DNA from 3 places in the Flexivirga alba genome. Region 1 is predicted to be linked to each of the others. Evidence: predicted binding sites of a transcription regulator. Region 1 holds the regulator's gene; each other region holds the start of a gene.
What was found. Region 1 encodes HrcA, which represses chaperone genes, less so after heat shock. Its sites were predicted from a motif close to TTNGCACTCGNNNNNNNCGAGTGCNAA; they were not measured.

Region 1 (4,458 bases):
ACCACCGGAGCCGACCTCGCCCTCGCCGGTGAGCTGGATGCGGGTGCCGGTGTCGACACCGGCGGGCACCTTGACGGTGATCGTGCGACGGTCGCGCACGCGGCCCTCGCCCGAGCAGTTGAAGCATGGGTCGTCGATGATCTCGCCGTATCCGCGGCAGGCCTGGCACGGACGCGTGGTCATGACCTGACCGAGGAAGGACCGCTGCACCTCCTGCACCTGACCGCTGCCGTGGCAGATGTCGCAGGTGTGCTTGCCGGTGCCCGGCCGCGCGCCGTCGCCGTGACACACCGAACACGCGACAGCTGTGTCGAAGGTGAGCTCTTCCGCACCGCCGAAAACTGCTGTGCCCAGATCGATCTCGACCGCGATGAGCGCATCCTGACCACGCTGCATACGGGAGCGCGGGCCACCCTGCGCTGCGCCGTTGCCGCCGAAGAACGCGTCCATGATGTCGGAGAACGAGAAGCCCTGGCCGTAGCCCGCGCCGCCACCGGCCATGGCGTAGGGGTCGCTGCCCATGTCGTAGGCACGCCGCTTCTCGGCATCACCGAGCACGTCATACGCCTGGGCGACCTTCTTGAACTGGTCGGACGCCTCCTCGGACGGATTGACGTCCGGGTGCAGCTTGCGTGCCAGCTTGCGGTAGGCACGCTTGATCTCTTCCGGGCTCGCGTTCTGTGCGATGCCCAGATCGCCGTAGTAGTCGTTCACGAAGTTCCTTCGAGCTGTTCGAGGTCAGTTGTCGAGGATGTCGGCGACATAGCGTGCCACTGCACGCACCGCCGCCATGGTCGAGGGGTAATCCATGCGGGTCGGGCCGAGCACTCCCAGGCTCGCGAAGCTGCCCGCGTCGTATGCCGTGCTCACGACAGAGGTCCCGCTGAGGCCGCTGATGGAATTCTCGGTGCCGATCCGGACAGCGACACCGTCGGTCGGGTCGCCACCCGCCTGGGTCAACAACCGCAGCAGCACCATGTGTTCCTCAAGGGCATCGAGCAACGGCCCCAGGGACATCGCGAAGTCGCTTGACCGGACCAGGTTGGCCGTGCCACCGAGAACCACGCGGTCCTCCCGCTCCTCGGCGAACGCCGCCGCAACCGCGTCGATGACCACCGGCCGGGCATCCGTGACATCGTCGACCAGCTGCGCCGACCACTCGCGCAACGCTCCCGCTGCGACAGCGCGACGCAGGCCGACACTCTTGTCGTTGAGCCCCGACCGCAGCTGCTGGATCAGCTCATCGGCCTCGACCTCGGTCAGCGACCGGTCGAGCTCGACGACCCGCTGGTCGACCTGACCGGTGGACAGGATCACCACGAGAGTCAGGCGGTCGGCCGAGCGCGGCACCAGCTCGACGTGGCGCACCAGCGCAGCGTTGAGCGACGGATATTGAACGACGGCCGCCTGCCCGGTCAACGTGGACAGCAGGCGGACCGTGCGCGAAATCACGTCGTCCAGGTCGACCGATCGGACCAGAAACGTCTCGATGGCAGTGCGCTCGGCGCGCGACAGCGGCTTGATCTGGCTGAGCTTGTCGACATACAGCCGGTAGCCGGCGTCTGTCGGGATGCGTCCGGCCGAAGTGTGCGGCGCCGCGATCAGGCCGTCCTCCTCGAGGACGGCCATGTCGTTGCGCACGGTCGCGGCGCTGACACCGAGGTGGTGCCGGTCGAGCAGGGCCTTGGAACCGACTGGCTCGGAGGTCGACACGTAGTCCTGCACGATCGCGCGCAGCACCTGCAGCCTGCGTTCGTCGCTCATGTCCACCTCCCTGCATCGTCCGCGCGCTGGCACTCAAGTATGTCGAGTGCCAAGTCTACTTGCCTCCAACCACGAGGCCGAATCCCCGACTAGTCTTCCCGACCTCATCCTCCGCGACTTCACGAGTGATGCCGACTACCCTTCGCGACGTGACCGACAGATATGGCGCCGATGTCCTCTCCGGTGATTGGCGCAAGCCGCCGCGGGGTCGCTCGGAGCAGGTACCGGCCGAGACCGGCCTGGTGGTCGAGGAAGTCCAGACCGGCTGGTGCGGCGCGGTCATCTCGGCCGAGAAGTCCGGCGGGCTGCGCGTGGTCCACCTGGAGGATCGGCACGGACGCAGCCGCGCCTTCCCGATGGGACCGGGGTTTCTCATCGACGGCAAACCCGTCGAGCTGACAGCGCCCACCTCGAAGGCCGACGCCGCGGCGTTGCAGGCGGCACGCAGCGCTGCGTCGAAGACCGCCAGCGGCTCCCGTGCCGTCGCCGATGCGCCCGCACGTGTCGCTCGCGGGTCACGGATCTTCGTCGAGGGCAAGCACGATGCCGAGCTCGTCGAGAAGGTATGGGGAGCCGACCTGCGTGTCGAAGGCGTCGTCGTCGAGCCGTTGCACGGTGTCGATGACCTGCGGTCTGTCATCCGGGATTTCGCGCCCACTCCGGATCGGCGGATGGGCGTCCTGGTCGATCACCTCGTCCCGGGCACCAAGGAGGCGCGGATCGTCGCCGACGCCCTCGCCATACCCGAGGCGCGGCGGGACGTGCTCGTGCTCGGCCACCCGTATGTCGATGTGTGGCAGTCGGTGCGGCCCGAGCGGCTCGGCTGGACGAAATGGCCGGTCATCCCCCGCGGCACCTCGTGGAAGCACGGCATCCTCGCAGCGCTCGACTGGCCGCACGAGACACAGGCTGACGTCGCGATGGGCTGGAGGCGCATCCTCGGCACTGTGCGCAGTTACACCGACCTGCAGCCCGAGTTGCTCGGCCGCGTGGAGGAACTCATCGACTTCGTGACGGCTCAGCATGAATGACGTCGGACTCAGCGCCGAGCTCGTGGCCGTGGTGCTGGCCGTGGACGACGGCCGGCCATGGGTGCTGGCGGCGGGACAACCGCCTGCCCTCCCGGCGGGCCCGTTGCGCGTCGAGGAGGAGTCGCTGCAGTCCGGCGTCCGCGAATTCGCCCGCGAACACAGCGGATTCGATCTTGGGTATGTCGAGCAGCTCTACACCTTCGCTGACCTCGGCCGCTCCAGTGACGACCGGCGCGTGGTGTCGATCTCCTACCTCGGGCTGGCCCGCGCACCGATCGCCGGCAGCGTGCGGCCGACCGACTGGTCGGCCCTCTACGACCTGCTGCCCTGGGAGGACCGCAGGCACCTTGGCGACTCTGGCGCCGATCGCCTCGGAGAGGAGATCGAGCGCGCACTGCGACGCTGGTCGGCCAACTCCGCGGAGCGGCTGGACCGCTGCCGATTCCTGTTCGCGTATGACGAACGGCCGTGGCGACCGGACCTCGCACTGCAGCGTTACGAGCTGCTCTGGGAGACGGGGCTTGTCGCCGAATCGCCTTCCGCTGCAAGGATATCCGCGCTCACAGCCGGCCCGATGCTGCATGACCACCGGCGCATCCTGGCCACCGGCCTCTCTCGCATTCGGGCCAAGCTGCAGTATCGGCCGGTGATCTTCGAGCTGATGCCGGAGACATTCACCCTGCTGGCGCTGCAAGAGACGGTCGAGGCCATCGCCGGCCAGCACGTGCACAAGCAGAACTTCCGCCGCGCGGTCGAGGTGCAGCACGAACTGGTTGAGCCCACCGGTGGCGTCTCGCACGAGACCGGCGGTCGCCCCGCCAAGCTCTACCGCTTCCGGGGCTCGGTCCGTGAAGAGCGCGCCCAGGTCGGCACCAAACTCCCACTCCCCGCTGAGCCTTCTGCTCCGACTGCTCGCAGGTCGTCGTCTCCGCGGCGTCCACTCTTCGGTCAGCCGATGTGGTCTTGGCCGTCACCTGCCATGGGACCCGATCAGTACCACGCCAGGATCGGTGTTATGCTCAGTTTCAGCATTTACTCATATTGAGCATTTCAAGGGAGTCGACAGTGAGCATCAGCGAGTTGTCCTACGACCACGCGGCGGCATACGAGACCGTGCAGCACGTGATCCCCGAGGTCGAGTGGGCGATGTATGCCGAAGACATCGAGGCGATCCAGCGACTGAAGCACGAGCAGGATGCCGTGATCCTGGCGCACAACTACATGACGCCCGAGGTGTTCCACGGCGTCGCCGACATCAAGGGCGACTCGCTGGCGCTGGCCCGAGAGGCCCAGACCGTCACAGCCGGCACGATCGTCCTCGCCGGTGTGCACTTCATGGCCGAGACCGCCAAGCTGCTCAACCCGAGCAAGCGCGTGCTGCTGCCTGACCTTCGCTCGGGCTGTTCGCTCGCGGAAAGCATTACGCCGCAAGACATTGCACAGCTTCGCAAAGAGCACCCGGGCGCTCCCGTGGTCACCTACGTCAACACCTCGGCGGCAGTGAAAGCCGCAAGCGACATCTGCTGCACTTCTGGCAACGCGGTTCAGATCATCAAGTCGCTCGGGGTCGACAAGGTCATCATGATCCCCGACCAGTACCTCGCCCGGAACATCGCCGCCCTGACCGGCGTCGAGGTCATCACACACCCGGGCGCGTGTGAGG
Region 2 (4,458 bases), 490 kb from region 1:
CCTTCAGAGTAGGTCGTCGGCACCGATCTCGCCTACTCGGTCGGATATCTGTGGACAACTGCGATCCGATCGCACAACGCACAGATGCCCGGACGAAGCGCAGGCTTCGTCCGGGCATCCTTGGGTAATACGCCCGTTACCGGGTCAGAGGTCAGTGACCGTGGCCGTGACCGGCCGCGGGCTCCTCTTCTTCCTTCTTGTCCACGACGAGCGTGTCGGTGGTCAGGACCATCGACGCGATCGACGCGGCGTTGCGCAGCGCGGAGCGGGTGACCTTGACCGGGTCGATGACACCCTGCTTGATCAGGTCGCCGTACTCACCGGTGGCGGCGTTGAGGCCGCTGCCCACCGGCTCGTCCTGCACGCGGGCAACGGCGACGTAGCCCTCGAGACCGGCGTTCTCGGCGATCCAGCGCAGCGGTTCGACGCTGGCCTTCTTGATGATCGCGGCACCAGTGGCCTCGTCACCCGTGAGGTCCAGCTTGTCGACGGCGGCCGACGCGTGCACCAGTGCCGAGCCACCGCCGGCGACGATGCCCTCCTCGATGGCCGCGCGGGTCGCCGAGATGGCGTCCTCGATGCGGTGCTTCTTCTCCTTCAGCTCCACCTCGGTGTGGGCACCGACCTGGATGACGCAGACGCCACCGGCCAGCTTGGCCAGGCGCTCCTGCAGCTTCTCGCGGTCCCAGTCGGAGTCAGTGCGCTCGATCTCGGCCTTGAGCTCCTTGACGCGTCCACCGACGGTCTCGGCGTCACCGTGACCGTCGACGATCGTCGCGGTGTCCTTGGTGACGACGACACGGCGGGCCTGACCCAGCATGTCCAGGTCGACCTGGTCGAGCTTGAGGCCGACCTCTTCGGAGATGACCTGTCCACCGGTGAGGATCGCGATGTCCTGCAGCATGGCCTTGCGGCGGTCGCCGAAGCCGGGGGCCTTGACCGCGACGACGTTGAACGTGCCACGGATCTTGTTGACCACCAGGGTGGAGAGCGCCTCACCGTCGATGTCTTCGGCGATGATCAGCAGCGGCTTGCCGGCCTGCACGACCTTCTCAAGCAGCGGCAGAACGTCGGCGATGGCCGAAATCTTGCCCTGGTTGATCAGGATGTAGGCGTCCTCGACGACGGCTTCCATCCGCTCGGTGTCGGTGACGAAGTACGGGGAGATGTAGCCCTTGTCGAACTGCATACCCTCGGTGAACTCCAGGGCGGTCTCGGCGGTCGAGGACTCCTCGACCGTGATCACGCCGTCCTTGCCGACCTTGTCGAACGCCTCGGCGATCAGGCCACCGATCGTCTGGTCCTGCGCGGACAGCGCGGCGACCTGGGAGATCTCTTCCTTGCCCTCCAGCTCGCGGGCGTCGGCGAGCAGCTGCTCGCTGATCGCGTCCACGGCCTGGTCGATGCCCCGCTTGAGCGCGGCCGGCCCGGCGCCGGCGGCCACGTTGCGAAGGCCCTCGTGGACCATCGCCTGGGCCAGCACGGTCGCCGTCGTCGTGCCGTCACCGGCAACGTCGTTGGTCTTGGTGGCGACCTCTTTCGCGAGCTGGGCGCCGAGGTTCTCGTAGGAGTCCTCGAGCTCGATCTCACGAGCGATGGTGACACCGTCGTTCGTGATGGTCGGGGCGCCCCACTTCTTGTCGATGACGACGTTGCGGCCCTTGGGGCCGAGCGTCACCTTGACGGCGTTGGCGAGGGCGTCGACGCCCCGCTCAAGCGCCTTGCGTGCGGAGTCGTTGAACTCCAGTTCCTTTGCCATTGTTGGCCTTTCGTATGTCGGTCGCACGTATGACGATGCCCCAGCCCTACCTTCTGGCGGGCTAGGGCAACGTCATACGCATGCTGCGTGGGGGTCCTACTTGGTGACGACTGCGAGCACGTCGCGGGCCGAGAGGATGAGCAGCTCCTCGCCGGAGTACTTCACCTCGGTGCCGCCGTACTTGGAGTAGATGACGCGGTCGCCGACTGCGACGTCGAGCGGGACGCGCTGGCCGTTGTCGTCGATGCGGCCGGGGCCGATCGCCAGGACTTCGCCCTCCTGGGGCTTCTCCTTGGCGGTGTCCGGGATGACCAGGCCGGAGGCGGTGGTCTGCTCGGCCTCGACGGACTTGACGACGATGCGGTCTTCGAGCGGCTTGATGTTCACCGACACGGTGTGACCTTCCTGTTGAGAGGCCCGAAATCTCGGGCGCGAATGCGAACCCTGGTCAGCTGCCAACCGGTGTATGTCGTGAGCGCCGTCGCGGGGGTCGACCACGAAATGCGGTTGGCACTGTCCCAGGAAGAGTGCCAGCACTGAATCTAGGCGCTCGTTAGCACTCTTGCAACTCGAGTGCCAAAACCGGGCCCACACATTTCGTCAGCCGAAGGGCAGCTTGGTCGCCGGTGGCGCGTGGGAGGGGTCGACACCGTCGAAGAGGCTGCTCACCGACTCGCCTGCGTGGATGCGTGCGATCGCTTCCGCGAAGAGGGCGGCGACCGAACGTACCTGCAACTGGGGCCAGTTCGCGGGAGTCGGCACGGTGTCTGTGGTGACGATCTCGCGGATGAGCGGGTGCCCGGACAGCCGCTGCACAGCGGGTCCGACGAAGAGTCCGTGCGTGCAGGCGATGTCGGCCGACGTACAACCGCGCTCGGCCAATCGGTCCAACAGCTCGACGACCGATCCCCCCGTGGAGATCTCGTCGTCCAGCACGATCGCGCGCTTGCCGTCGACGTCACCCACGATGGTGTCGATGATGACCTTGTCGTCGGAGATCCGCTTCTTGGAACCGGCCGCGACGGGCAACCCGAGCAGGCGGGCGAACTGCTGTGCGGTCTTGGCGTTGCCGAAGTCCGGCGAGACGATCACCGAGTCGGCGAGGTTGTCGCGGGAGCGGAAGTATTCAGCCAGCTCACCGATCGCGGTCAGGTGGTCGACGGGCGTGGAGAAGAAGCCGTGGACCTGTGGCGCGTGCAACGCCATGGTGATCACCCGGTGAACGCCGGCTGCCGCGAGCAGGTCCGCCACCAAGCGGCCGCCGAGCGAGATCCGGGAGGCATCCTTCTTGTCCGAGCGGGCGTAGGCGTAATAGGGAATCACCGCGGTGATGCGCTCCGCCGACGCGCCGCGCGCCGCATCGATCATCAGCAGCAGCTCCATCAGGTGATCCTGGGTGGGCGGCACCAGCGGCTGCACGAGATAGACGTCACGCTGGCGGCAGTTGGCCAGCAACTGCGCCTGCAGGCAGTCGTTGCTGAAGCGGGTCATGTCGACATACGAGCGCGGCACCCCGAGATGCGTGCAGATGCTGTCGGCGAGGGCGGGGTGGGCTGATCCGGAGAAAACGACGATCTCGCGCACAGGCGGCAAACCCTTCCAGCGGTGGGATTCGGATTGCGTAACGACTCTACTGAACTTTTGCGGCTTGACTCCTCGCGTTCCGGATGTCGGCTGTATGACGCTACGCGCGGCCGGAGAACTGCTGGAGTCGGTCGGTGGAGCCGGTGATCACCAGTTGGTCCCCTCTGCCGATGACCGTCTCCGATCGGGCGTCCTCGAAGGCACCACCGGGATGCTTCACCGCCACGACCGTCACGCCATACTTTCCGCGCAGGTTGAGCTCGGCGAGCGTCTTGTCGGCGAACTTTTCGGAGCACGACATACGCCCGATGCCGAAGCCGTCCTCCACCTCGTAGTAGTCGGCGAGCGAACCGACCAGCAGACGCCCGATGCGAGCGCCCATCTCCCGCTCCGGCAGCACCACATGATGGGCGCCGATGCGTTGCAGGATGCGGGCGTGCTGCTTGGTCATCGCCTTCGCCCAGATGCTCGGGACACCGAGGTCGGCGAGATTGGCCGTGGTGAGGATGCTCGCCTCGAGGTTGGACCCGATGGCCACGACGGCGCGCTCGAAGTCACCCGCGCCGATCTGTCGCAGTGCCTCGACGTCCGAGCTGTCGGCCTGCACGACATGGGTGAACTGGTCGGACCACTTCTGCACGAGTTCCAGCGATTGATCGACCGCCTGGACGTCCCAGTCCTGCTCGGTGAGGGTGGCCGCGACCGCCGTGCCGAACCTGCCCAGGCCGATCACCAGGACGCTGTGCGGGTCCAGCGTTCCGCGTCGTTTAGCCGACAATGGGGAACTCCTCCGGTAGTTGGTAACGGCGCTTACTGCGCCGCATCGCCAATGCGCTGCCGACAGTCATCGTGCCGACTCGGCCGATGAACATCAACGCGATCAGCACGAACTGCGCTCCCTCCGGCAACTGACCGGTCAGGTTGGCGGACAGCCCGGTCGTCGAGAACGCCGAGATCGTCTCGAAAAGCACCAGCTGCATCGGCTGTTCACTGATCGTCAGGATGGCGATCATGCCGATCATCACGATGCCGACCCCGAGCAGGGCGACGGTCAGTGCCTGGCGCTGCACCGCGACGGGTATGGCGCGACGGCCGACCCGAGCCTGCGGCTCGCC
Region 3 (4,458 bases), 3.9 Mb from region 1:
TGTGGCGCCGGAACCGCGAGACCTTCAACCGCGGACAGCACCGAGATCGCCGGCGTGATCACGCTGTCTCCGCTGAACAACGACGCCGAGAAGACGCCCAGCACCATCACCAGCGCGAACCGTTTGCCGCCCGATGGGACCGCGCGCCGAGCGAGCGCGGCCAGCGCCAGGTCACCGCCCTCACCGTCGTTGTCGGCGCGCAGGATGAAGACGACATACTTGATGCTCACCACGATGGTGACTGCCCAGAAAACGAGCGAGATCACGCCATACACATCCTGGTGCGTCGTGGCGACCCGATTGTGGTCCAACGAAAAGATGGTCTGCAGCGAATACAGCGGGCTGGTCCCGATGTCGCCGAAAACGACGCCGAGCGCACCAAGGGTCAAGGTCCACAATTTGCCACGATGCGTTGTGGCCGCCGCCGGCGTTGTCACAACCGCAGATTGTGCCCTATGAAGATGCGAAACGGCCGCTCACCCGTGCGGGTGAGCGGCCGTCCCGTGTGAAGTTCGAGAACTTCGTTGCCTGGCTTAGAAGCCCATGTCTCCCATGCCACCGGACGGGTCGGCCGGCATTGCCGAAGCCTTCTCCGGCTTGTCGGCGATGACCGCCTCGGTGGTGAGGAACAACGCGGCGATGGAGGCTGCGTTCTGCAGCGCCGACCGAGTCACCTTGGTCGGGTCCGGGATGCCGGCCTCGAGCATGTCGACGTACTCACCGGTGGCGGCGTTGAGGCCTTCACCGACGGGCAGCGACTGCACCTTGGCGGCAACCACGCCGGGCTCCAGGCCCGCATTGGCAGCGATCTGCTTCAGCGGAGCCGCGGAGGCGACATTGACGATGTTGGCGCCGGTCGCCTCGTCACCCTCGAGCTTGAGGGAGGCGAAGGCGAGCTTGGCAGCCTGCAGCAGTGCGACGCCGCCACCGGCGACGATGCCCTCGTCGACCGAGGCCTTCGCCGCGCGAACGGCGTCCTCGATGCGGTGCTTGCGCTCCTTGAGCTCGACCTCGGTGGCCGCGCCGACCTTGATGACCGCAACACCGCCGGCCAGCTTGGCCAAGCGCTCCTGCAGCTTCTCGCGGTCGTAGTCGGAGTCGGAGTTCTCGATCTCGGCGCGGATCTGGCTGACGCGACCAGCGATCTGGTCTGCGTCGCCGGCACCCTCGACGATGGTCGTCTCGTCCTTGGTGACAACGACCTTGCGGGCCTTACCGAGCAGGTCGATCTCCGCGGTGTCGAGCTTGAGGCCGACCTCCTCGGAGATGACCTGACCACCGGTCAGGATCGCGATGTCGCCGAGCATGGCCTTGCGACGGTCGCCGAAGCCGGGCGCCTTGAGGGCAACCGACTTGAACGTGCCACGAATCTTGTTGACGACGAGGGTCGAAAGTGCTTCTCCCTCAACGTCTTCGGCGATGATGACCAGCGGCTTGCCCGACTGCATGACCTTCTCCAGCAGCGGCAGCAGGTCCTTGATGCTGCCGATCTTGGAGTTGACGATCAGGATGTAGGGGTCCTCGAGCACGGTCTCCATGCGCTCGGTGTCGGTCACGAAGTAACCGGAGATGTAACCCTTGTCGAAGCGCATGCCCTCGGTGAGCTCGAGCTCCAGGCCGAAGGTGTTGCTCTCCTCGACGGTGATGACACCTTCCTTGCCGACCTTGTCCATCGCCTCGGCGATGAGGTTGCCGACGGATGCGTCGCCACCGGCGGAGATCCCGGCAACCGCCGCGATCTGCTCCTTGGTCTCGACGTCCTTGGAAGCCTTGCTCAGCTCCTCGGACACCGCGGCCACAGCAGCCTCGATGCCGCGCTTGAGGGCCATCGGGTTGGCGCCCGCGGCAACGTTGCGCAGGCCTTCCTTCACCATCGCCTGGGCGAGCACGGTCGCCGTGGTGGTGCCGTCACCGGCCACGTCGTCGGTCTTCTTGGCGACTTCCTTGACGAGCTCTGCGCCGATCTTCTCGTAGGGCTCGTCGAGCTCGATCTCCTTGGCGATGCTCACACCGTCGTTGGTGATCGTGGGTGCGCCCCACTTCTTCTCCAGAACGACGTTGCGGCCCTTCGGGCCGAGGGTCACCTTGACGGCGTCGGCAAGGATGTTCATTCCCCGCTCGAGCCCGCGCCGGGCCTCCTCGTCGAATGCAATGGTCTTGGCCATGTGCAGTCCAATCCTCACGTGTTGTTGCGGTGTCAGTCGTATGGCGCCCGCGACGGACGGACCGGGTCCTGCCGAGACTGTCTGAGTCTCGCGAGGTCCGGCCCTCGCCATACATCCGAACTGTCACTCTAACCAGGAGAGTGCTAAAGGCCATTATTGGCACTCTCCCACCGGGAGTGCAAACGGGTGGCGGTGCCGATTCAGTCAACCCAATGGGTCTCGGAGAGGACGCGGGCCGCGACCTGTGCAGGAGTTGCGTCGCCGACGTCGATTGTGAGGTCCGCGGTGCCCGCTTCGTCGAGCAGCCGCTCCAGCTCCGGCGCGCGTCGCACGTGCCAGTCGCGCTCGTCGCCCGGTTCGTGGCGAGCGGTCAAGCGCTCTTCGAGGCGACCGAGCGAGGCGCGCAATCGACCGAGGAACACGAGGCCGACCCGTTATCAGCTCCACCCCAGCTCCTCGGTCGGGCGAGAGTTGTGAAGCCCATCGATTCGTACAGCCGTCGTGGCACGGGATAGGTGTCGTCGCCTCGCGGACCCACCACAGCACTGGTCGCGGCGAGGCCGGCGGCTACCTCGATGATGCCGAGCGGCCGCTTCTCTGATCTGCTGGAAGGCCGATGCACGCGCGGGGTCATCAAGTGTCGGCGAGAGATGTCCGCTGACCTCGGCAGCGTCGCGCTCAACATCCTCAACGACACACCCGACGACACCTTCGATGAAGAACCACGGGTGACACCACCAGGCCGGTCACAGCAGTCACGGGCAGCGACCGCCCACCTGGGCGACGCAACTGTGCCCGGCATCGGCGCCATCCCCGCCGCCGTGATCCAAGCCATGACCCGCTCGTTCGGCACGACGATGACCCGCGCCCTGATCGAGGCCGACACCGGCATCACCCTGGAGACCTGCGAAACCCGCTACCGGCCCAGCCCGAAGTTGCAGCACTTCGTGCGGGCCCGAGACCAGCACTGCCGCTTCCCCGGCTGCAGCCACCCCGCGACACGCTGCGACCTGGACCACGTCATCCCCTGGCCACAAGGACCCACCGCGGCATACAACCTGCACGCCCTCTGCCGCCACCACCACCGCACCAAACAAGCCCACGGCTGGACAGTCACCATGACTCCCGACGGCGTATGCACCTGGACCAGCCCCGCAGGCCACACCTACGTCACCACCCCCGGCGAATAGCTCTCCAGAACAACAGGATTCACCCGCTCGCTCGTCGCGGGCTTCGATACGGCCCCGGGGCCAGCGCTTCGACTTACTCGACGCCGCGCGATCAATCCGCAGGAGCCGATGCCGACCGGATCGAAAGCGACACGACCGGGCCACACGTCGAGGCGAGCACCAACGGCGTCGCGGCGACCACGCAGGCGCGGATCGGCTTGAATGGTCGCGATGACTTCTTCAACCTCCAACACCACGCCCGCACCCTTCGCCACCGCCGTCATCGGCGTCGGCGCCCGAGCCCACCTCGCCAAGAACGTCGAGGAATTCGGCGGATCCGTTGCCGCTGCTGTAGATCCGGACCCGCGAACCGCCGACGCGACCGCCGACCTCTTCGGCGACATCCCGCTGCTGCCCGACGTGACCTCCCTGCTGCGCGACTTCCCTGAGTTGGACGGCGCCATCGTGACGAGCCCGGACGACACGCACGCGGCGATCGCCATACAACTGCTCGAGGCCGGTGTGCCGGTCTATCTGGAGAAGCCGCTCGCGATCACCACCGAGGACTGCGACCAGGTGCTCGAGGCCGCGCACCGCACTGGCACCAAGTTGTATGTCGGGCACAACATGCGGCACATGCACGTGGTGCGCTTGATGAAGGAGATCATCGACCGCGGCGAGATAGGCGAGGTGAAGGCCATCTGGTGCCGGCACTTCGTCGGGACCGGCGGCGACTTCTACTTCAAGGACTGGCACGCGGATCGCTCCCGCGCGGGAAGTCTGTTGCTACAGAAGGGCGCTCACGATCTCGACGTGATGCACTGGCTGGCTGGTTCGTCCAGTCGCGAGGTCACCGGGATGGGCGACCTGGCGATCTATGGGCAGATCACCGACCGACGTGACAACAGCGATCGGCGGATGCGCGACTGGTACTCGACCGACAACTGGCCGCCGCTGTCGCAGACCGAACTCAACCCGGTGGTGGACGTCGAGGACATCTCGATGATGCTGGCGCGACTTGATTCCGGCGCGTTCGTCAGCTACCAGCAGTGCCACTTCACGCCCGACTATTGGCGCAATTACACGGTCATCGGCACGGAGGGCCGGCTGGAGAACTTCGGCGA

Region 2: the regulator HrcA is predicted to act here: its motif matches at 2,313-2,339, upstream of groES (co-chaperone GroES).
Region 3: the regulator HrcA is predicted to act here: its motif matches at 2,286-2,312, upstream of groL (chaperonin GroEL).

Annotation. Positions count from the first base shown of each region.
Region 1 is NZ_JBHSWH010000001.1:4,173,453-4,177,910, forward strand. It holds gene dnaJ (molecular chaperone DnaJ) at 1-714, opposite strand, end outside; gene hrcA (heat-inducible transcriptional repressor HrcA) at 739-1,764, opposite strand; gene ACFQDH_RS20785 (DUF3097 domain-containing protein) at 1,914-2,795, shown strand; gene ACFQDH_RS20790 (NUDIX hydrolase) at 2,788-3,840, shown strand; gene nadA (quinolinate synthase NadA) at 3,861-4,458, shown strand, end outside.
Region 2 is NZ_JBHSWH010000001.1:4,663,152-4,667,609, forward strand. It holds gene groL (chaperonin GroEL) at 152-1,759, opposite strand; gene groES (co-chaperone GroES) at 1,856-2,152, opposite strand; gene ACFQDH_RS23300 (ribose-phosphate diphosphokinase) at 2,360-3,343, opposite strand; gene ACFQDH_RS23305 (potassium channel family protein) at 3,444-4,121, opposite strand; gene ACFQDH_RS23310 (TrkH family potassium uptake protein) at 4,111-4,458, opposite strand, start outside.
Region 3 is NZ_JBHSWH010000001.1:223,597-228,054, forward strand. It holds gene ACFQDH_RS01050 (potassium transporter Kup) at 1-437, opposite strand, end outside; gene groL (chaperonin GroEL) at 534-2,165, opposite strand; gene ACFQDH_RS01060 (hypothetical protein) at 2,366-2,587, opposite strand; gene ACFQDH_RS01065 (HNH endonuclease signature motif containing protein) at 2,816-3,355, shown strand; gene ACFQDH_RS01070 (Gfo/Idh/MocA family protein) at 3,566-4,458, shown strand, end outside.